DNA from 3 places in the Streptomyces sp. R35 genome. Region 2 is predicted to be linked to each of the others. Evidence: riboswitches for the same ligand, from Rfam matches in the RefSeq annotation. Region 2 holds a riboswitch; each other region holds the start of a gene.

Region 1 (7,521 bases), 1.5 Mb from region 2:
GGATCATCATGCCGTTGCCCACGTAGATGCCGACGTGGCTGATGCCGGAGTAGAAGAACACCAGGTCGCCCGGGAGGAGTTCGGAGCGCGAGACGCGGCGTCCGGCATCGATCTGGGCGTAGGTCGTCCGGGGCAGCGACATGCCCGCCGAGCGGTACGCGGCCTGCGTGAGGCCCGAGCAGTCGAAGGCGTCGGGGCCCGTGGCGCCCCAGACATAGGGGCTGCCGAGTTTCGCGTAGGCGTAGGAAACGGCCGCTGCCGCACGGGAGTTGGGGGCCGCGACGGTACCGGACGACGACACCGGGTCCAGGTCCCGGGCCGACGAGCGCGAGGCGCGCTGCCCACCGCCACCGGCCCCGCCGGTCTCCCCGAGCCGCGCGCGCTGGTCGGGGCTGAGCTGGGACAACAGCAGCCGTGCCGCGTCGAGTTTTCCGTTGATCGTCTTCTTGTGCCGCTTCAGCTCGGCCTGCCGCGACTTGAGCGAGGCGAGTTCCACGTGCGCGGCGCCGCGCAACTGCTCGATCTCCCGCAGCTGTTTGCGTACGCGGCCCACGGCTGCCGCCTGCCGGCTGCCCGCCCGCTCGGCGAACGCGGCCCCGTCCAGGTACTGGTCGGGATCGTCGGAGAGCGCGAGCTGCAGCGCGGGGTCGAGGCCGCCGCTGCGGTACTGCGCCGCCGCTATCGAACCCAGTGCGTCCCGCGCCGAGTTGAGCCGGTCCTCCTTGCGTGCGGCCTCGTCGCGCAGCGTGTTCAGCCGCTCCTCCGCCTTGTCGGCCTTCTCCTTGGCGCCGTTGTACTTCTCGGTGGCGACCTCCGCCTCCTCGTACAACTTGTCGACCTTGGCCTTCACCTGTGCCGGAGACAGCTGCGGTTCGGCGTGCCCGGTCCCGTCGAAGCCGGTCGCCGTCGCCGCGCCCGCGAGGGCGATCGTGGCGGCTGTGCGGGCCGTGTTTCCGCCGAGCGAGCGCGGTTTGGGCTTGCGGTGCGCTGCCACGAGGGCCCACATCCTTCGGTACGACCGCGAGGGGAGCGCGGTTTAGGTGACGCGTCCGGCGGCGGCCCACACAGGGGGAGCGAGCCGCCGCCGGACCTTCTCGGCGGTGGTGGCCGGCTGCCGCCCCTGGCCCGGGCGGCGGTGGGGAGCCGGTCACCTGGTGGAGGACGCTAAACCTGGGAGTGAGGCGTTGGTAACGCCATGTGCGGAACTGTCGCCACTGGATCGGCCAGTGACCGTATGTGACCGTGATCCCCGCCTGGCGTCGCCGACTTCACGCAGTGCGATGACCGATGCCGCGAATCCGGGGAAACCGGGGTTGCCCGGGTGCTAGGGGTTACAAGGGGTGGGCCGGTGACAAGGGGGACTCGGGCGTCCGATTAGGCTCCGGCGTCATGGACGTACTCATCCATCTCTTCGTCGGCCTGCACATCATCGGCATCGCCTCGCTTCTCGGCGGCTTCCTCACCCAGATGAAGGCGATGGGCCAGGGCACCGCCCGCTTCGTCCCCGCGATGCTGCATGGCGCGCTGACCATGCTGGTCACGGGCGTCGTACTGGTCGGCCTCAACCAGGCCGACGACAACACGGTCAACACCATCAAGATCGGCGTGAAGCTGGCCCTGCTGATCGTGATCCTCGGGCTCGTCTATGTGAAGCGGGACGACGAGAAGGTGGACAAGGGCCTCTTCGGGCTCGTCGGGCTGCTGACCACCGCGAACATCTTCATCGCGGTGCTCTGGACCTGATGGCCACGGCGGACGACCGCACGGCTCCCGCCGCGACGGCCAGCCACGCCGCCACCGCGATCCACAGCAGCACCTGCCCCGGCCCCTTGAGCCAGGGGACGTCGAGGGCGGTCGCGACCGACAGGGTCGCCACCGCCGTCATCCCCATCGGGAAGACGGACGCCCAGCGCCGTACGTCGTGCTGGGGTCTACGCCACACCAGCTCCGCGACGGCGAGGACGCAGTACCAGGCGAGGTCGAGCACCAGCAGCGCGACGGTCACGGCGCGCAGGACGCCCTGGTCGTCGTTGTTCCACAGGTACGGGTTCACGTGGCGCGCGGCGATGAGCTTGGCCCCGGTCAGCGCCGAGATGGCGAGCGCGCCGCCCGCGACCCAGTGGTCCCCGGCGCCCCGGGCCACCTCCCTGAGGTCGAAGTGCGCGAGCGCCACCCCGTAGAGGGCGATCCCGAGCCAGAACAGCACCAGCGCCGTATGCGCGAGCCACTCCGGGCCCACGGCCGCGGCGAGCGTGGCGCCCAGCACCGCGAGCCCCTGCGTGGCCACACACACGAGGAACACGACTCCCGTCATACGGCGCTTCCAGTGCCGTATGACGTTGAGGAGCAGCACCGGCCAGAGGACGGCCGACAGCGCGAGCAGGGCCTCGGCCGGCCCCTGCCACCCCAGTGCTGACAGCCCCGTACCGAGCACGGTGGTCGCCGCGACGGCGGTGAGCCCGGCCGGTGTGCCCGCCTCCTCCACCCACCGCTCCCGCTCCCGCACCAGCCGGACGACGAAGTCCGCGGCGAGCGCGAGCCAGCCGGCGGACGTCAGGGCCAGCGCGATGCGGGACAGGGTCTCGTAGCCGGTCAGATGCAGCCCGACCGAGATGATGCCGGTGGCCATGACGGCGGCACCGGCGGCGGGCGGCCGCTGGGCCCACCAGGTGCGGAGCGGGGAGACGGCTGCTGGCATGGGGCCGATGCTAGGGATCTTCGGGCCGGTTGCCCGCGGGGCACGCGCGCGCGTGGCCGATGACAAGCCTCACGCGCGCGTGGCCCGCAAGAACGCGTTACGCAGGACGCACCACGCTGTGGATGATCGAGGTCCCGCCGTAGTAGATCGACTCCTCGCGGACGTACGCACCCGGCTTCGGCGCGTGGATCATCATGCCGTTGCCGATGTAGAGACCCACATGGCTGACGTCGTCGTAGAAGAAGACCAGGTCGCCGGGCTGGGCGTCGGAGAGGGAGACCGTCGTGCCTGCGTTCACCTGGTCGGTTGTGACGCGCGGCAGTGTGACGCCGGCGGCCTTCCAGGCGGCCTGGGTGAGTCCGGAGCAGTCGTACGAGCCGGGGCCCGTCGCGCCCCAGACGTACGGCTTGCCGATCTGGGCGCGGGCGAAGGCGATGGCCTTGGCGGCCTTGGTGGCGTACGAGGAGTCGGTGGTGGTCGAGCTCGACGAACCGGTCGAGGTGCTCGACGACGACTCCTGCTGGGCCGCCTTCTCGGCCGCCGCCTTCGCCGCGGCCGCCTGCTGCTGTGCCAGCTCGGCCGCTTTGCGGTCGGCCTCCTCCTGCTTCTTCTTCTCGATCGCCGCGAGCCGCGCCTTCTCCTGGGCGGTCAGATCCGAGAGCAGTTCGCGGGCCGCGGAGAGCTTCTTCTGAACGTCTGCCTTGGACGTCTTGAGCGCGCTCTGCGAGGTGGTCAGCGTCTGCAGGCTCTTGGAGGCCTCCGCGCGCTTCTTCGTGGTGGCGGCCTGCTCCGTGATGTAGTCGTCGACGGCCGCCTTCTGGCGGGTGGTCAGACGGCTCATCAGCTGGGTCTGGTCGAAGTAGTCCTGCGGGTCGTCGGCGAGCAGGAGGGTCGCGGTGTCGGGGGCGGAGGCCCCGGTGCGGTACTGCGCCGCCGCGAACGAACCCAGCTCCTCGCGCGAGGTGTTGAGCTTCTCGGTGCGCTTGGCGACGTCGTCGAGGAGCCTGTCGACCTTCTTGCGCTGCTTGGAGGTCTTCTCCTTCGCCGCGTTGTACTTCTCGGTGGCCGACTCGGCCTGGTGGTAAAGGTCGTTGACCTTCTTCTCGACTTCTTCGAGGCTCGGCCTGGGCTCGGCCGAGGGCGCGGCGTTCGCCGTCTGGGAGAGCAGGGCCACCGAGGTGAGCGCCGCCGTCGCCAGGGCGGCGGGGGTCCGTATGCCTGCTACGCGCGTACCCGTAGGACGCGGTGTGCGATGCGACGCCAAGAGAGGCGACTCCTTCCGTCATCCGCCTACCGAGTTAGCTGTCGGGTTCGGGCGGGTGGTTCCGGAAGGTTTGCCCTACGGTCCTTGCCCCACAAGGCAGGTGGACCGATTCACCCCAAGGTCGGTTGGGTCCCCGGCTCCGGCTGCCGCGAGGGCGCGCCGAACTCGGCGGAGGCCGCACGGCCCGGCGATGTTCGCCGGTGCGGGTCGAACGGCCTGCCCGGCACGCTAGCCAACTCGTGTGGCCCGTGTGAAGTTTGATGTGCGATATGCCCGATACATTTTCGTGACCTTTGCCCTGGGCGTCACCCCGCGCGGTCAATCCGGAGTGATCTGTGGTGACTTGTCAGGAGTGGCGTCGTCCGCCCCGTTCCGGGCGCTACCTTCCAGCCAGTCACGGTCGGATGCCGTGGGGGTGGGTAAAGGGGGGTATGGCCATGAGGAAGCGCAAGGCATTCGTCGTCGCCACGGGAGTCGCTCTCGCAGTCACGGGAGCCGTCGCGCCCGCGAGCGCCACCGGCGGGCACGCCGCGGGCAAGCCCGTCGTCCGCGTCATCGCGACGGGCCTCGACAATCCGCGCCAGCTCTCGTACGACAACGGGCAGCTGTACGTCGCCGAGGCCGGCCGGGGCGGCAAGAAGTGCCTCGGCGGCGGGCCTGAGAGCGACGAGACCTGCATCGGCACCACGGCCGCCGTAACCAAGGTCTTCTGGGACGGCGGCGCCTGGAAGCACTACCGGGTGGTGGACGGGCTGCCCTCGGGCGCCGCCAAGGACGGTGGCTTCGCGACCGGCCTGGACGGCGTCTCCGCACTGAACGGCAGCGTCTGGGGCGTCGAGACCTGGGCCCCGCCCGAGGCCGGGGTGCCCACGGGCCCGCCCTGGAACAAGCTCGGCAAGCTGCTCTGCGTCGCCCCCGGCAAGGCGACGATCGCCGCCGACATCTCCGCCGTCGAGCTCAGGTACAACCCGCACAAGACGGCCGTCGACTCCAACCCGTACGCCGTTCTCGCGCTCGCGGACGGCCGCAAGATCGTCGCCGACGCGGCCGGGAACGACCTGGTGGCCGTCTCGCCCGACGGCAAGGCCCGCCCGTTCACCGTCTTCCCGGACCACGACAAGCACGAGTCGGTCCCGACCTCGCTGGCCCTCGGCCCCGACGGCAGCCTCTATGCAGGCGAGCTGAACGGCGAGGCCACCAAGCCCACCGCCCGCGTCTGGAAGGTCGACCCGGCCACCGGAAAGATCCTCGGCTGGAAGAGCGGCTTCGGATCGATCACCGGCATCGCCTTCAACCGGAGCGGCGATCTGTACGTCAGCCAACTGTTCGCGAGCCTGGTGACCAAGGTCGCACACGGGAAACGTACGAATGTGCGGGTGCCGTTCCCGGCGGGCGTGGCCGTGGACCCGTACGACGGCAAGGTCTATGTCTCGGCCTGGTCGATCGCCGACCGTAACGGAACGGTGCTGGAGGGCAAGAAGACGCCGGGCGGACAGCTCTGGAAGATCCTGGGCTTCTGAGCCGCGTCACCACTTCCGGTCGAGTTTTCAGGGTGGCGGCGGGCTGTCAGTGGGGCGGCCTAGACTCGGAGAGCGATGAGCAGCCTCTTTGATGACAGCTTCCTGGCGGACCTCAAGCCCTCACGGGCCCACGAGGAAGAGCCCCCGCCGCCGCCCGAGGACGATCACGTACCGGAGCCCGTTCCGGACGATCTGTTCGGCGGGAAGTTCGACGTGCCGCCGGACCGGGACGCGTACTACCGCGACGGCGCGCCCCGGCCCGCCGTGGACGCGGCGGCGCTGCTGGACGGGCTGAACGAGAACCAGCGGGCGGCCGTGGTGCACTCCGGCGCCCCGCTGCTCATCGTGGCCGGCGCGGGCTCCGGCAAGACCCGTGTGCTCACGCACCGGATCGCGTATCTGCTGGCCGAGCGCAATGTCCACCCCGGCCAGATCCTCGCGATCACCTTCACCAACAAGGCCGCGGGCGAGATGAAGGAGCGCGTCGAGCACCTCGTCGGCCCGCGCGCGGGTGCGATGTGGGTGATGACCTTCCACAGCGCGTGTGTGCGGATCCTGCGCCGCGAGAGCAAGAAGCTCGGCTTCACCTCCTCCTTCTCGATCTACGACGCCGCCGACAGCAAGCGCCTGATGGCCCTGGTCTGCCGCGACCTGGACCTCGACCCCAAGCGCTTCCCGCCGAAGTCGTTCAGCGCCAAGATCTCGAACCTGAAGAACGAGCTGATCGACGAGGAGGACTTCGCGGGCCAGGCCGCCGACGGCTTCGAGAAGACCCTCGCCCAGGCCTACGCGATGTACCAGTCGCGGCTGCGCGAGGCCAACGCGCTCGACTTCGACGACCTGATCATGACGACGGTCAATCTGCTGCGCGCCTTCCCGGACGTCGCCGAGCACTACCGCCGCCGCTTCCGCCACGTCATGGTCGACGAGTACCAGGACACCAACCACGCGCAGTACGCCCTGGTCAGGGAGCTGGTGGGGCCCGCCGACAGCGACCCCGGCGAGCTGTGCGTGGTGGGTGACGCCGACCAGTCGATCTACGCCTTCCGCGGCGCGACCATCCGCAACATCCTCCAGTTCGAGGAGGACTACTCGGACGCGACGACGATCCTGCTGGAGCAGAACTACCGCTCCACGCAGACGATCCTGTCCGCGGCCAACGCGGTCATCGAGCGCAACGAGTCCCGCCGCCCCAAGAACCTGTGGACCAACGCGGGCGCCGGTTCGAACATCACGGGCTATGTCGCCGACACCGAGCACGACGAGGCCCAGTTCGTCGCGGACGAGATAGACCGTCTCACCGACGCGGGCGAGGCCAAGGCGGGCGACGTCGCCGTCTTCTACCGTACGAACGCGCAGTCCCGTGTCTTCGAAGAGATCTTCATCCGCGTCGGCCTGCCCTACAAGGTCGTCGGCGGCGTCCGCTTCTACGAGCGCAAGGAGGTCCGGGACGTCCTCGCGTATCTGCGCGTGCTGTCGAACCCGGAGGACTCAGTCCCGCTGCGCCGCATCCTCAATGTCCCCAAGCGCGGCATCGGCGAGCGCGCCGAAGCGATGATCGACGCGCTGTCGCAGCGCGAGAAGATCAGCTTCGCGCAGGCCCTGCGCCGCGTCGACGAGGCGTACGGGATGGCGGCGCGCTCGACGAACGCGGTCAAGCGGTTCAACACGCTCATGGAGGACCTCCGTACGATCGTGGAATCGGGCGCCGGCCCGGCCACCGTGCTGGAGGCTGTCCTCGAACGCACCGGCTATCTCGCCGAGTTGCAGGCCTCGACCGACCCGCAGGACGAGACCCGCATCGAGAACCTCCAGGAACTCGCCGCCGTGGCCCTGGAGTTCGAGCAGGAGTCCGGCGAGGGCGAGGCAGCGGGCGAGGCCGCGGCGTCCGGCGGGCTCTCCGCGTTCCTGGAGCGGGTCGCGCTCGTCGCCGACTCCGACCAGATCCCGGACGAGGAGGACGGCAACGGCGTCATCACCCTGATGACCCTGCACACCGCCAAGGGCCTCGAATTCCCCGTGGTCTTCCTGACCGGCAT
Region 2 (7,521 bases):
GCCGCGGCTGTTCGGGCCCGGGGCGTATCCCCCCGGGCGGATGCGGCTGGTGGAAACACGGCCCGTCGGGGACGTCGTCCTCATCCGGTACGTCCCCACGGCGCCCGGTGTCGGGGGGCTCGCCTCGGCCGCGGACCGGCACTGGCTGGGGCTCGCGTGTGAGCTGGCGGAGTTGTGTCCGCCCTCGGAGACCGCGTTCAGTGTGGGGGCGGTGGTCGTGGCCGCCGACGGGACCGAGCTGGCCCGGGGCCACTCCCGTGAGGGGGACGATTCCGTGGTCCACGCCGAGGAGGCGGCGCTCGCCAAGATCGACCCCGCCGACCCGCGTCTCGGCTCCGCCACGGTGTACAGCAGTCTGGAGCCGTGCGCCCGCCGCGCCTCCCGGCCCGCGCCGTGTGCCCGCCTGATTCTCGACGCGGGGGTACGGCGGGTTGTCACCGCCTGGCGCGAGCCGGACACGTTCGTCGCCGGCGCCGACGGTAACGCGCTGCTGGCAGCCGAGGGTGCCGATGTCGTCGTACTCCCGGAGTACGAGCAACGCGCGACCGCCCCCAACCGTCACCTCTTGGGCTAGGCCCGGCGGTTTCCTCGCCCCCGCCGCCCCTACCCGTCCCATCCCCAGGGGCTCTGCCCCTTCGACCCCCGGGGGTAGTTCGTCGGCTGCGGGCCGGTGGGGGTTGCTCGCGCAGTTCCCCGCGCCCCTAAAAGCGTCCAGGCCGCCCCCGTCTTTTGTCTTTAGGGGCGCGGGGAACTGCGCAATCTTTTAAGCGGGGCTCGGGGGGCGAGAAACCGGTGCTGGGGAACGTGGGTGCTGGGGGTCCCGCGGATGGCGTACACTGGTTTTAACGACGCGGGGTGGAGCAGCTCGGTAGCTCGCTGGGCTCATAACCCAGAGGTCGCAGGTTCAAATCCTGTCCCCGCTACTGAAGGCCAAGGGCCGGAACTCGGATTCACGAGTTCCGGCCCTTGGTGCATGCGGACCTGCGTCCCACGTCCCCCGGTCGGTCCACACCGCTCGCCCCGGCCCCTCACTCCATGAACCCTGAACGAGTGGGGCAGCAAGCAGACGAGCAGCGGACCGACAGCCCCGTACCCGTACCCGCGCCCGATCCCGCCCCGGGGGCCACCCCCGTCCCGACGGACCCGGCCCGCCGCAGGATCTCGAACGCACGGGCCTTCGTCCGGACACTTCCCGCACTGCTCATCGCCGTCGGAGCGGTCTACGACTACGTCACCCCGTCGGACTTCACCGCGGCCCCCCTCTTCACAGCCGCCCCCCTCGTGGCCGCGCCCCTCTACTCACTGCGCGGCACCGTCCTCACCGGCATCCTCGCCCTCGCCGCCGTCTTCGCGGTCCACCTCAAGCTCGACATCGTCCTGAACGTCGACTCGGTCACCGAATCGGCCACCGTGGCCACGGCCGCCGTCCTGGCCGTGCTCATCAACATCCTCGTCCGCCGCAGCGACGAACGGCTCGCCTCGGTCCGCGAGATCGCCGAGTCCGTGCAGCGCGCGGTGCTGCCGGAGCCCGAGGAGCGGATCGGCGGTCTGGAGGTCGCGGCGCGGTACGAGGCGGCGCAGGCGGACGCGTTCATCGGCGGCGATCTGTACGCAGTGCAGGACTCCCCGCACGGCGTACGGCTGGTGGTGGGCGACGTACGCGGGAAGGGGATGGGCGCGGTGGCCGCCGTAGCGGTGGTGATCGGGGCGTTCCGGGAGGCGGCCGAGCAGGAGGCGACGCTGGAGGCGGTCGCCTGCCGTCTTGAGCGGGCGCTGGCCCGCGAGGGGACCCGGCGGGACGGCCTGGACGCCTTCGAGGGGTTCACGACGGCCGTACTCGCGGAGATCCCGCACGACGCGGACGTCGTACGGATCGTCAACCGCGGCCATCCCCCGCCGCTGCTCCTGCACGCGGACGGCACGCTCGTCGCGCTCGCCACCGAGGATCCCGCGCTGCCGCTCGGCATGGGCGAGTTGGGCACCTGGCCCGACCGGGCGGTGGCGGCCGTATTCCCGCGGGGAGCCACGCTGCTCCTCCACACCGACGGCCTGTCCGAGTCCCGCGACGAGCGCGGGGAGTTCTACGATCCCGCCCCGCGTCTCGTCGGCCGCGCCTTCCCCGGGCCCGACGCTCTGCTGACCGCCCTGGCCGAGGAGGTCCGCCGGCACACGGGCGGCGCCCTGACGGACGACATGGCGCTGCTCGCCGTACGGCGTCCGGGGGAGTTGGCCGAGGGGGGTTCTTGATCGTTGTCACAAGGGGTGATCGGACGGTGTCCCTCCGCATAACAGCTGACACACCATCAGCTGAATCGACGTCGATGAAGCGTGGTCAACTCGCCCGGTTTACGCCAGTGGTGACCCCAAAGTCCTGGCCAAAAGCGTTAACGATCAGTCCGAACAGCTTGGAATCCGGTACCCGGGTCTATTAACGTTCGATAACGCAGCGCGGTCGTCCCAGCCGTCACAAGAGATGGCTCCGTGCGCACGCGCCGAATCCCGCAAGGGAACCGGGGAACCACCAACTTGGGGTGAATCGAGCGTAATCCGTCGTGGGAACACGACAGGTATACGCGCGTAGGAGACCTTCCTGCTCCGAACCCGTCAGCTAACCCGGTAGGCGAGAAGGAAGGAAAGGAGTGCGCCCACGTGGCGTCCAACCGGCCTGCCCAGCCAACCTCGTTCGCGCCGAACGACACACAGCCCTTCGGCTACGCCTACGGCAACGACGAGGGGCCTTGGGAGGAGTGGAACCCCACTGAGGATTCCGTCCGTCCCGTTCGCGGCCGGCACCGCGTCAGCAAGCAGCGCGGTGGGGGACTCGCCCGCAGCTCCACGGTTCTCGGCGTCGGCGTCATAGCCGCCGTGGGCGCGGGTGGCATGGCCACCGCGGCGCCCGGCAAGCCGCCGGTGTCGATCTCGCTGCCCGACCTGTCGTCGGTCACCGAATCCGCCAAGGCCCTGATATCCGACGGCGATTCCGCCACGCCCAAGGGCTCTTCCACCCCGCTCACCACCGCCGGCCTGACCAGCGCCGACACCGCGCAGGGCAGCACCGACGCGGGTGAGGCGCTGCGCGCCCGCATCATCCAGCAGGCCGAGTCGCAGCAGGACCAGGTCGACAGCGCGGCCCAGGAGGCCGCCGAGGCCGCCGCCGCGAAGCAGGCCGTCGCGCTCGCCGCCAAGCAGCAGGACGACGCCGAGGCCAAGGCCGCCGCCGCCAAGAAGAAGGCGGACGAGGAAGCCAGGCAGGCCGCCGAGGCCAAGCGTCTCGCCGAGCTCGCCAAGAGCTACTCGCTGCCCACCTCCTCGTACACGCTGACCGGGCGCTTCGGCGACGCCGGCTCCATGTGGTCCTCCGGCTACCACACGGGCCTCGACTTCGCCGCGCCCACCGGCACCCTGATCAAGGCGATCCACAGCGGCACCGTCACCGAGGCGGGCTGGGCGGGCGCGTACGGCTACCGCACGATCCTCACCCTCGACGACGGTACGGAGCTGTGGTTCTGCCACCAGTCGTCGATCAGCGTCAGCGTGGGGCAGAAGGTCGCCACGGGCGACGTCATCGGGCGCGTGGGCGCGACGGGCAATGTCACCGGGCCGCACCTGCACCTTGAGGTCCACCCCGACGGCGCCGCCACCGCGATCGACCCGATGGCGTGGCTGCTCAGCAAGGGGCTCAATCCCTGAGACCGGTTCCTCTTGAGGCCGGCTTCTCCTGGAGTCGGCTTCTTTTTAGGCCGGCGCCGTTCTTTTCCTGATCCCCGGCGGTCCTGACGACAACCCCCCGACGTCAGGGCTGCCGGTCCGGTTTGTCTGGAATACAGTCATCCCGTGCGGGCGTTGAAGCTGATCATGACTTCTCTCCGCAAGCTTGGCTCGTCCGACCTCGAGGTCTTCCCGCTCTCCCTGGGCGGCAACGTGTTCGGCTGGACCGCCGACGAGGCACAGTCCTTCGCCGTGCTCGACGCGTACGCGGCCGCCGGCGGCAACTTCCTCGACACCGCCGACCAGTACTCGTCGTGGATCGAGGGCAACAAGGGCGGCGAGTCCGAGACCATCATCGGCAAGTGGCTCAAGGCACGCGGGAACCGCTCCGACATCGTGGTCGCCACCAAGGTCAGCCAGCACCCCGAGTTCCCGGGGCTGTCCGGCGCCAACATCAAGGCCGCGGCCGAGGCGTCCCTGCGCCGCCTGGACACCGACCACATCGACCTCTACTACACGCACTTCGACCAGCCGGAGGTGCCGGTCGAGGAGATCATCGGTGCGCTCGACGAACTGGTGAAGGCCGGCAAGGTACGCCACATCGCCGCCTCCAACATCTCGCCCGAGCGGCTCCAGGAGTCCCTGGAGTTCTCCGACCGCGAGGGCCTCGCGCGGTACGTCGCCCTCCAGCCGCACTACAACCTCGTCTCGCGCGACACCTACGAGGGCCCGCTCCAGGATCTCGCCTCCCGCACCGGCCTCGCCGCCGTCCCGTACTTCGCGCTCGCCTCCGGCTTCCTCACCGGCAAGTACCGCCCGGGCGCGACGGTCGACTCGCCTCGCTCCGCGGGCGCGGCACGCCACCTCGACTCCGAGCGCGGTGTCCGGGTCCTGGCCGCCCTCGACGAGGTTGCCCAGGCCCACGAGGTCCCGGTGGCCACGGTCGCGCTGGCGTGGCTGGCCGCCCAGCCGACGGTCGCGGCACCGATTGCTTCGGCGCGGACGGTGGAGCAGTTGCCGGCGCTGCTGGGGGTGGCGGACCTGGTCCTGACGGACGGCGACCTCGGGAAGCTGACGGAGGCCTCGGCGTAGCAGCTCCCGGCTTTCGCGCAGTTCCCCGCGCCCCTTTTAGGGGCGCGGGGAACTGCGCGAACGGCCCCCACCGGCCCGCAGCCGACGAACCGGCCTACGGGGTCTGGGGCGGAGCCCCAGAAGGATGGGACGGGTAGGGGCGGCGGGGGCGAGGAAACTACGAGCGGTACGGGTTGTACGCGGGATACGGGGCCGCAGGTCCGTAGGGCTGGGTGTAGGGCTGGCCGTAGGTGTACGCGTAGCCGTGTACGGGCCACGGCGGGGGTACCGGGACCACCGGAGCCGTCGCCCGGGCCGCGTACGCCAGGGCCGGCCGGGCGATGTCCCGGCGGCGCCACAGCTCGTCGAGCAACTCGCGCTCCCGTACGACGAAGTCGGCCCCCGCACGCCCCCGCCGCCCCCGATGACGGAGAAACGCCAACGAGGTCGCGTACGCCTCGTACTCCGCGACCGAGCGCCCCGCGGCCTTCCCGAAGTGATGTCCCGCCCACTCACGGGCGAGCCGCCGCGCCCGCATCGACCCCAGGACGTACGGTTCCGGCGCGGTCAGCCACCCGGCGAGGGCATACGCGGGCAGTTCCGCGCGCACGGTGCGCAGCTCCCGCTGTCGCGTCCAGATGGCCAGCCAGGTCAGCAGCCCGAAAGCGGGCACCATGAACGCGGCGTACACCGCGAAGAACCCGTACTCCCCGAAGCTCGACGAGCTGTTCCAGGCGGAGTGCATGCCCATGGCGAGCAGCAGCCCGCCCAGCGGCAGCAGTACGCGGCGCAGATGCCGGCGTTCGGCGGACATGGCCGCGATGCCGAAGCCGATGCCGGTCAGCACGGTGAACAGCGGGTGCGCGAAGGGCGACATCACCACGCGGACGAAGAAGGTCGCGGCGGTGACGGACGCGAGCCCGCGCTCGCCGCTGAGCTGGTCGGTGCCGAAGGCGGTGCCGAGGTAGAGGATGTTCTCGGTGAACGCGAAGCCGGTGGCGGTGACCCCGGCTATGACGACACCGTCGACGATCCCGGTGAAGTCCCGTCTGCGGAAGAGGAAGACCAGCAGCACGGCGGCGGCCTTCGCGGACTCCTCCACGATCGGCGCTATGACGGTCGCGCCGAGGGTGTCGGCGCTGGACGGGTCGGCGGTCGCCGTCGCTATCCATCTGGTCGCGAAGCTGTTGGCGACGATCGCTATCAGCGCGGCCGCGCAGGCACCCCAGGCGAAGGCGAAGAGCAGGTTCCGCCAGGGCCCGGGCTCGACCCGGTCCAGCCACCGGAAGGCGGCGACGAGCAGCGGCACGGGGAACACGGCGAGGCCGAGGCCCACCAGAAAGCCCTCGGTGCCGGTCTGTTCGCGGACGAGGGCCAGGATCACGAGCCCCGATATCGCGAGCAGCGTGATCAGCGCGCCGTAGCGCACCGGCTTCCGCTGCCACCAGTGCGCGTGCCGCAGCGCACCGCCGGCGGGACCGCTGGGGTGCGTCGGGTACGGGGGACAGGTGGCCACGGCATTGACCCTAACGAGACAGGGGCGCAGCCCGCGACGGCGCCTGGTGCCGTGTGCGGGGCTTCAGTCGCCGCTGGACTGCTGGTCCTGGTGGTGCACGAGGTGCTGTACGCGCCGGAACAGGAGGTCGTTCACCACATGACCCTTGTCCAGTCCCTGGCCCTCGAAACGGGTCAGCGGCCGGAAGTCGGGACGTGGCGCGTAACCGCCGTCGGGCTGGGTGTTCTCGAAGTCCGGGTGCGCGCTCAGCACTTCGAGCATCTGTTCGGCGTACGGTTCCCAGTCGGTCGCGCAGTGCACGAGGGCGCCCGGCCTGAGGCGGGTCGCGACGAGGCTGAGGAACTCCGGCTGGATCAGCCGCCGCTTGTGGTGCCGCTTCTTGGGCCAGGGGTCGGGGAAGTACACGCGCAGGCCGTTCAGGGACTCCGGCGGGAGCATCTCCCTGAGCAGGATGATCGCGTCGCCGTTGCCGACCCGGATGTTGGACAGTCCGTTCCGGTCGGCGAGATTCAGCAGATTGCCCTGGCCCGGGGTGTGCACGTCCACCGCGAGGATTCCGGTCTCCGGGTCCTCGGCCGCCATCTGCGCGGTGGCCTCGCCCATGCCGAAGCCGATCTCCAGCACGACGGGGAGGTCGGACCCGAACAGTTCCGCGAGATCGATCGTCCGCTGCCCGTCGATGTCCAGACCCCACTTGGGCCACAGCCGCTGCAACGCGTCCGCCTGCCCGGTCGTCACCCGGCTCCGCCGAGGCTGAAAACTCCGGATCCGCCGCTCGAAGTGCGACCCCGCGGGGTCGGCCTTCGGCCCGTCGGGGAAGCGGGGCTCACCCTTGGCGCGGGCGTGATGCAGCGAGCCGTCGGGGGTGGTGGCGGTGGTGGCGGGTGCGGGCTCTTCGGGGGAGCCAAGGGAGTCAGACACAGTGGGGTCGATTTTACGGGGCGGAGAGGGGCATGTTCTTCGCCCCCGCCGCCCCTATCCGTCCCATCCCGTTCCTGGGGCTCTGCCCCAGACCCCGGGGTGGGTTCTTCGGCTGCGGGTGGGTGGGGTGCGTGGGGGTTGTTCGTCGGCTGCGGGCCGGTGGGGGCTGGTCGCGCAGTTCCCCGCGCCCCTAACGGCTCGGGGCTGCGCCCCGTCGCCCCGAGCAGTTAGGGGCGCGGGGAACTGCGCAATCTTTTAGGGGGGCTGGGGGCGCAGCCCCCAGGGATGGGACGGGTAGGGGCGGC
Region 3 (7,521 bases), 2.8 Mb from region 2:
GCCGCGCGGCCCTGCGGGCGGACCTGCGAGGCCTGGTAGCGCAGCAACTGGGCGTCGTCCGTGATGAAGACCAGGTCCTCCTCGCCGGTGCGCAGCTCGACCGCGCCGACGATCTTGTCGCCGTCCTTGAGGGTGATGACCTCCAACTCCTCCTTGTTCGAGGGATAGTCGGGCACCACACGCTTGACGACACCCTGCTCGGTGCCGATCGCCAGGCCGGGCGACGACTCGTCGAGCGTCGTCAGACAGACCACCGTCTCGTCCGCCTCCAGGGAGGACAGGAACTCCGAAATCGGCGCGCCCCCGGAGAGGTTGGGCGCCGATGCCGTCTCCGGCAGCTGCGGCAGGTCGATCACGTTCAGGCGGAGCAGACGACCGGAGGACGTGACCGCGCCGACCTCGCCGCGGGCCGTCGCGGGCACCGCGGAGACGATCAGGTCGTGCTTGGTGCGCTTGGCGTCCTCGACTTCCCCGAAGGGGTCGCCGTTGGCCGTACGGGCGAGGAGGCCCGTCGAGGACAGCAGCACCCGGCACGGGTCGTCCGCCACCTGGAGCGGGACCGCCGAGGCGACGGTGCCCGCGGACTCCAGGAGAACCGTGCGCCGGTCGGTGCCGAACTTCTTGGCCACGGCGGCCAGTTCGCCGGAGACCAGCTTGCGCAGCTCGGAGTCCGAATCCAGGATGCCGGTCAGCTCGTCGATCTCGCCGTTGAGCCGGTCGCGCTCCGACTCCAGCTCGATGCGGTCGAACTTGGTCAGGCGGCGCAGCGGCGTGTCCAGGATGTACTGCGTCTGGATCTCGGAGAGCGAGAAGTGCTCGATCAGGCGCTCCTTGGCCTGCGCCGAGTTCTCGCTGGAGCGGATGAGGCGGATGACCTCGTCGATGTCCAGAAGGGCGACGAGGAGGCCCTCGACCAGGTGCAGCCGGTCGCGCTTCTTGCCGCGGCGGAACTCGCTGCGGCGGCGCACGACGTCGAAGCGGTGGTCGAGGTAGACCTCCAGGAGCTCCTTGAGGCCCAGCGTGAGCGGCTGGCCGTCCACCAGGGCCACGTTGTTGATGCCGAAGGACTCCTCCATCGGCGTCAGCTTGTAGAGCTGCTCCAGGACCGCTTCCGGCACGAAGCCGTTCTTGATCTCGATGACCAGACGCAGCCCGTGCGCACGGTCTGTGAGGTCCTTCACATCGGCGATGCCCTGCAGCTTCTTGGCGCCGACCAGGTCCTTGATCTTGGCGATCACCTTCTCCGGGCCGACGGTGAAGGGCAGTTCGGTGACGACCAGGCCCTTGCGGCGCGCCGTCACGTCCTCCACGGACACCGTGGCGCGGATCTTGAAGGTGCCGCGGCCCGACTCGTACGCGTCCCTGATCCCGGTGAGGCCGACGATCCGGCCGCCGGTGGGCAGGTCGGGGCCCGGGACGAACTTCATCAGCGTCTCGAGGTCGGCGCCCGGGTACCGGATGAGGTGGCGGGCGGCGGCGATGACCTCGCCGAGGTTGTGCGGCGGCATGTTCGTCGCCATACCGACGGCGATGCCGGAGGAGCCGTTGACCAGCAGGTTCGGGTACGCCGCCGGGAGGACGTCCGGTTCCTGCTCCTGGCCGTCGTAGTTCGGCGTGAAATTGACCGTGTCCTCGTCGATGGACTCGGTCATCAGTGACGTCGCGTCGGCCATCCGGCACTCTGTGTAACGCATGGCGGCGGGCGGGTCGTCGTTGCCGAGCGACCCGAAGTTGCCGTGGCCGTCGACCAGCGGCAGGCGCATGGAGAAGGGCTGCGCCAGGCGCACCAGCGCGTCGTAGATCGACGCGTCGCCGTGCGGGTGGAGCTTACCCATGACCTCGCCGACGACGCGGGCGCACTTCACATAGCCGCGGTCGGGGCGCAGGCCCATCTCGTTCATCTGATAGACGATGCGGCGGTGCACGGGCTTGAGGCCGTCGCGCGCGTCCGGCAGGGCTCGCGAGTAGATGACCGAGTACGCGTACTCGAGGAAGGAGCCCTGCATTTCGTCCACGACGTCGATGTCGAGGATCTTCTCCTCGTACGAGTCGTCGGGCGGCGGGGTCTTCGTGCTGCGGCGGGCCATCGCTGCTGCGGCTCCTTCACAGTCTCTGCCGGGGCATGAACGGGATCTGACGCGGACCATTGTGGACCGCCCCACTGACAACGCCGACCGCGACCCGTCCGTAGCGGCCCTCGGAGGGTCTGCCGGGACGCGGCTGTGACGTACGCGAGTCTCGCTCTCGGCGTACGAGGTGCGGGAACTTCGCCACCTGTCGGCGCGCTTGCATACAGTGGCAGGACCGACAGGAACTACGCAGTTTCCGCGATCGAAGGGACGTACATGCCCATGGGTCACACGGCCACAGCTGAGGCAGGCTCCGGCGGCCTGACAGCGACCGAGCACCGCCTGGCCAACGGCCTGCGCGTGGTGCTCTCCGAGGACCACCTGACCCCGGTCGCGGCGGTGTGCCTCTGGTACGACGTCGGCTCGCGCCACGAGGTCAAGGGCCGTACCGGACTTGCTCACCTCTTCGAGCACCTGATGTTCCAGGGCTCCAAGCAGGTCCACGGCAACGGCCACTTCGAACTCGTCCAGGGCGCCGGCGGTTCGCTCAACGGCACGACGAGCTTCGAGCGGACCAACTACTTCGAGACCATGCCCACCCACCAGCTGGAGCTCGCGCTCTGGCTGGAGGCCGACCGCATGGGTTCGCTGCTCGCCGCGCTCGACGACGAGTCCATGGAGAACCAGCGGGACGTCGTCAAGAACGAACGCCGGCAGCGCTACGACAACGTGCCCTACGGCACCGCATTCGAGAAGCTGACCGGGCTCGCGTACCCCGAGGGCCACCCCTACCACCACACCCCGATCGGGTCGATGGCGGACCTGGACGCGGCCACCCTGGAGGACGCCCGCGCGTTCTTCCGCACCTACTACGCGCCCAACAACGCGGTGCTGTCGGTCGTCGGCGACATCGACCCGGGGCAGACGCTCGCCTGGGTCGAGAAGTACTTCGGCTCCATCCCCGGGCACGACGGCAAGCCCGCCCCGCGTGACGGCTCGCTGCCCGACATCATGGGCGAGCAGCTGCGCGAGGTCGTCGAGGAAGAGGTCCCGGCGCGCGCCCTGATGGCCGCCTACCGGCTCCCGGAGGACGGCACGCGCGCGTCCGACGCGGCCGACGTGGCGCTCACCGTCCTCGGCGGCGGCGAGTCCTCCCGGCTCTACAACCGGCTCGTACGCCGCGACCGCACCGCCGTCGCGGCCGGGTTCGGCCTGCTGCGCCTGGCCGGAGCGCCCTCCCTGGGGTGGCTGGACGTGAAGACGTCCGGCGATGTCGAGGTCCCGGTCATCGAGGCCGCCGTCGACGAGGAGCTCGCCCGGTTCGCCGAGGAGGGCCCCACGGCCGAGGAAATGGAACGCGCCCAGGCCCAGTTGGAGCGCGAGTGGCTGGACCGGCTCGGCACGGTCGCGGGCCGTGCCGACGAACTGTGCCGGTTCGCCGTCCTGTTCGGTGACCCGCAGCTCGCCCTGACCGCCGTGCAGCGCGTCCTCGACGTCACCGCCGAGGAGGTCCAGGAGGTCGCCAAGGCCCGCCTGCGCCCCGACAACCGCGCGGTGCTCGTCTACGAACCCACCGCCCCCGAAACCGCCGAAGACACCGACGCCGCTGAAGACACCGACGAGGAGGCGGCGAAGTGACCGAGCTCGCCACCATGGACTTCCACCCGCAGCCCCAGGCCGGCGAGGCCAGGCCGTGGGCCTTCCCGTCGCCCGAGCGCGGCACGCTCGACAACGGTCTGACCGTCCTGCGCTGCCACCGCCCCGGCCAGCAGGTCGTCGCCGTCGAGGTGATCCTCGCCGCGCCGCTGGAGGCCGAACCCGCGGGCCTCGACGGCATCGCCACGATCATGGCGCGCTCGTTCTCCGAGGGCACCGACAAGCACTCCGCCGAGGAGTTCGCCGCCGAGCTGGAGCGCTGCGGCGCCACCCTCGACGCACACGCCGACCACCCCGGCGTACGCCTGTCCCTCGAAGTCCCCGTCTCGCGCCTCCCCAAGGCGCTCGGTCTGCTCGCCGACGCCCTGAGGGCACCGGCGTTCGCGGACAGCGAGGTGGAGCGACTGGTCCGCAACCGCCTGGACGAGATCCCGCACGAGGCGGCCAACCCGGCCCGCCGCGCCGCCAAGGAGCTCTCCAAGGAGTTGTTCCCGGCGACGGCGCGCATGTCGCGCCCGCGCCAGGGCACCGAGGAGACCGTCCAGAAGATCGACTCGGCGGCCGTACGGGCCTTCTACGAGAAGCATGTTCGCCCCGCGACGGGCACCGCGGTCATCGTCGGTGACCTCACCGGTGTCGACCTCGACGCGCTGCTCGCCGACACGCTCGGCTCCTGGACCGGCTCGTCCGCCGAGCCGCGTCCCGTGCCGCCGGTGACCGCCGACGACACCGGCCGCGTGATCATCGTGGACCGGCCCGGTGCCGTCCAGACACAGCTGCTCATCGGCCGTGTCGGCGCCGACCGGCACGACCGCGTGTGGCCCGCCCAGGTGCTCGGCACGTACTGCCTCGGCGGCACCCTCACCTCGCGCCTGGACCGTGTCCTGCGCGAGGAAAAGGGATACACCTACGGTGTGCGGGCGTTCGGCCAGGTGCTGCGCGCCGCGCCGGACGGCACGGGCGTCGCGATGCTCGCCATCAGCGGCTCCGTGGACACCCCGAACACCGGTCCGGCGCTCGACGACCTGTGGAAGGTGCTGCGCACCCTCGCCGCCGAGGGCCTGACGGACGCCGAGCGCGATGTCGCCGTGCAGAACCTGGTGGGCGTGGCGCCCCTCAAGTTCGAGACCGCGGCAGCCGTCGCGAGCACGCTCGCCGACCAGGTCGAGCAGTACCTGCCGGACGACTACCAGGCGACGCTGTATCAGCAGCTCGCCGCGACCGGCACCGTGGAGGCCACCGCGGCCGCCGTGAACGCCTTCCCGGTGGACCGTCTGGTGACCGTCCTGGTGGGCGACGCCGCGCAGATCGAGGAGCCCGTCACAGCCCTCGGAATCGGTGAAGTGACTGTCGTCCGGGCCGAGTAGAGCAGAGCGGAACAGAGCCACTCCCTGAGGACCCAGGTGACTGAAGAGTCACCTGGGTCTTCTTTTGTCCGGACTTCATCCCCAAGATGTCCGTATTGGTAGGGAGGTTGCCTGTCTGCCCTGTGGCATGCGCTACAAAAGCCGTGATCCGTTTGTCGATTGAAAGATGTCCCGATTAGCGTCGGTGCGGCTGTTCGTCAGGCAGTGCGCCGCGCCCGCGGCACCGGACAGTCATCGCCGAGTCCCCGTACGGCGCGAGCCAGGGGAGCCGGGGACCCACACGTAGTCCCTGGGGTGAATCGGACGCCCTCCCAGGAGGGGGTCCGTAGGAGACCTTCCTGCTCCGAACCCGTCAGCTAACCCGGTAGGCGAGAAGGAAGGAAAGGATCAGCCCCTACATGGCGTTCACCTGTGGCACAGGGAAGCACCGTCGCCCGAGCCGCGTGCAGCGCACGACCACGAACGCCGTCGGCGTCGCGGCGCTCGCCACCACCGGTGTGATCGGAACCCTGGCCGCCCCCGCGCTCGCCGCGGAGTCCTCCGTCGAGCAGACCGGGCTCACCCCCGTCATCACCATCGGCGACTCCCTCGCCGAGAAGATCGACGCCCAGGCCGCGGCCCAGCAGCGCGCCGCCGACGAGGCCGCCGCGAAGAAGGCTGCCGAGCAGGCCGCCCGTAAGCAGGCCGCGGAGGAGGCGAAGAAGGAGCGCGAGGCCAAGGAGCGCGCCGCCCGCGCCGCCGAGCGCAAGCGCCTCAACACCTTCGTCGTGCCGATCACCGGCTCGTACATCTCCACCGGCTACAAGGCCGGCGGCAGCCTCTGGTCCTCCGGCAGCCACACCGGCGTCGACTTCCACGCCGCGTCCGGCACCTCGGTGCACTCCGTGGGCTCCGGCACGGTCGTCACCGCCGGCTGGGGCGGCGCCTACGGCAACCAGGTCGTCATCAAGATGCACGACGGCACGTACACGATGTACGGCCACCTGTCGTCGATCGGCGTCTCCGTGGGCCAGACGGTCACCCCGGGTCAGCAGATAGGCCTCTCCGGGGCCACCGGCAACACCACCGGGCCGCACCTCCACTTCGAGGCCCGTACGACCGCGGAGTACGGCTCGGACATCGACCCCGTCGCGTACCTTCGCTCGCACGGCGTGAACGTCTGACGTTCGGCGGCGTGAACGTCTGACGACCGCTTCATCAGATCTCCACCACTTCCGATGCCCCGGCCCGCCGAGCCGGGGCATCGTCGTTTCGCACGGCCGTCTGTCCAAAAAATATCCCTGGATTTCGGTCTGCCATCGGAAATTCCGGCTCCCTGCAATAGAGTCACTGAACAAGCGTCAATCGATGGCGTTTCGCGGGGATTAAAGCGGAGGTCCGGTCATGCGTATTCCGGCGCACTCGGTATGCACGGCGATCCGTGACGACATCGTCGCGGGTGTCTACGAGCGAGGGAGCCGGCTCACCGAGGAACTGCTCGCGCGTCGCTATGGCGTCTCGCGCGTCCCGGTGCGCGAGGCGCTGCGCACGCTGGAGGCCGAGGGCTTCGTCGTGACCCGGCGGCACGCGGGTGCGTGCGTCGCGGAGCCCACCGAGCTGGAGGCCTCCGACCTGCTCGAGATGCGCATGCTCCTTGAGCCGCTGGGTGCCGCACGGGCCGCGCAGCGCCGTACCGAGGCCCACCTCAAGGTGCTCCGAGGCCTGGTCAGGCTGGGTCAGGAGCGGGCCAGGAGGGGCCACAGCGAGGATCTGCGCTCGCTGGGCGGCTGGTTCCACGAGACCCTCGCGCAGGCCTCCGGAAGCCCCGCGCTGACCTCCACGCTCGGCCAGCTGCGGCACAAGATCGCCTGGATGTACGCGGTGGAGGCGCCGGCCAACCCCGCGGAGTCCTGGGCGGAGCACGGCGGCATCGTGGACGCGGTCGCGCGCGGCGACAGCGAGCGGGCCAGGGCGATCACGGCCCTGCATACCGAGCGCGCCTCGGCCGCGCACCGGCTCCGGTTTCCCGGCGGCGGAGATCGTCCGGAACGTGTGAGGACTTCGCAACATCCCGTAAACATGACGGGCCTGCGGCATTAACAAGGGCGCCGTATACAAAGAGGGATATTCGGCAGGGGGTCTATTTCTGTTGCCCCTCTTTTCGCGTGCCGTGAATTCCGGCGCGCGCTATTTCCGTGTGTGCGGCGCGAGGTGTGCGGGTGGCGCGCAGAGAATTCCTGGACGGTGTACCGAAAAGCGGCGGAGCCGCGCCGCCCGGGGTGGGGTGACGCGGCTCCGCCGCACGGTGCGCGTGATGCTCAGACGGTCTCGGGGAGCTCCTCAAGGCCCTCCGCGACCAGCTTCGCCAGACGGTCGAGGGCGGCTTCCGCACCCTCGGCGTCGGACGTGAGGACGATCTCCTCGCCGCCCTGGGCGCCCAGGCCGAGGAC

Evidence for each region. Region 2 has a riboswitch for cyclic di-AMP ahead of AB5J50_RS24300 (M23 family metallopeptidase). Riboswitches for the same ligand answer to the same signal wherever they lie in the genome.
Region 1: another riboswitch for cyclic di-AMP. It lies ahead of AB5J50_RS30845 (NlpC/P60 family protein); the one in region 2 lies ahead of AB5J50_RS24300 (M23 family metallopeptidase).
Region 3: another riboswitch for cyclic di-AMP. It lies ahead of AB5J50_RS36790 (M23 family metallopeptidase); the one in region 2 lies ahead of AB5J50_RS24300 (M23 family metallopeptidase).

What each region holds. Positions count from the first base shown of each region.
Region 1 covers NZ_CP163440.1:6,762,955-6,770,475, forward strand. Annotated here, with positions in the region: gene AB5J50_RS30830 (NlpC/P60 family protein) at 1-994, opposite strand, end outside; gene AB5J50_RS30835 (hypothetical protein) at 1,390-1,743, shown strand; gene AB5J50_RS30840 (tellurite resistance/C4-dicarboxylate transporter family protein) at 1,721-2,698, opposite strand; gene AB5J50_RS30845 (NlpC/P60 family protein) at 2,796-3,962, opposite strand; cyclic di-AMP (ydaO/yuaA leader) riboswitch at 3,970-4,143, opposite strand; gene AB5J50_RS30850 (ScyD/ScyE family protein) at 4,400-5,482, shown strand; gene pcrA (DNA helicase PcrA) at 5,558-7,521, shown strand, end outside.
Region 2 covers NZ_CP163440.1:5,310,761-5,318,281, reverse strand. Annotated here, with positions in the region: gene AB5J50_RS24315 (dihydrofolate reductase family protein) at 1-574, shown strand, start outside; tRNA gene AB5J50_RS24310 (tRNA-Met) at 850-923, shown strand; gene AB5J50_RS24305 (PP2C family protein-serine/threonine phosphatase) at 1,036-2,247, shown strand; cyclic di-AMP (ydaO/yuaA leader) riboswitch at 2,481-2,638, shown strand; gene AB5J50_RS24300 (M23 family metallopeptidase) at 2,650-3,690, shown strand; gene AB5J50_RS24295 (aldo/keto reductase) at 3,856-4,800, shown strand; gene AB5J50_RS24290 (PrsW family intramembrane metalloprotease) at 4,958-6,295, opposite strand; gene trmB (tRNA (guanosine(46)-N7)-methyltransferase TrmB) at 6,359-7,216, opposite strand.
Region 3 covers NZ_CP163440.1:8,135,017-8,142,537, forward strand. Annotated here, with positions in the region: gene AB5J50_RS36775 (DNA topoisomerase (ATP-hydrolyzing) subunit A) at 1-2,087, opposite strand, end outside; gene AB5J50_RS36780 (M16 family metallopeptidase) at 2,346-3,707, shown strand; gene AB5J50_RS36785 (pitrilysin family protein) at 3,704-5,092, shown strand; cyclic di-AMP (ydaO/yuaA leader) riboswitch at 5,318-5,478, shown strand; gene AB5J50_RS36790 (M23 family metallopeptidase) at 5,491-6,255, shown strand; gene AB5J50_RS36795 (GntR family transcriptional regulator) at 6,476-7,171, shown strand; gene AB5J50_RS36800 (HPr family phosphocarrier protein) at 7,390-7,521, opposite strand, start outside.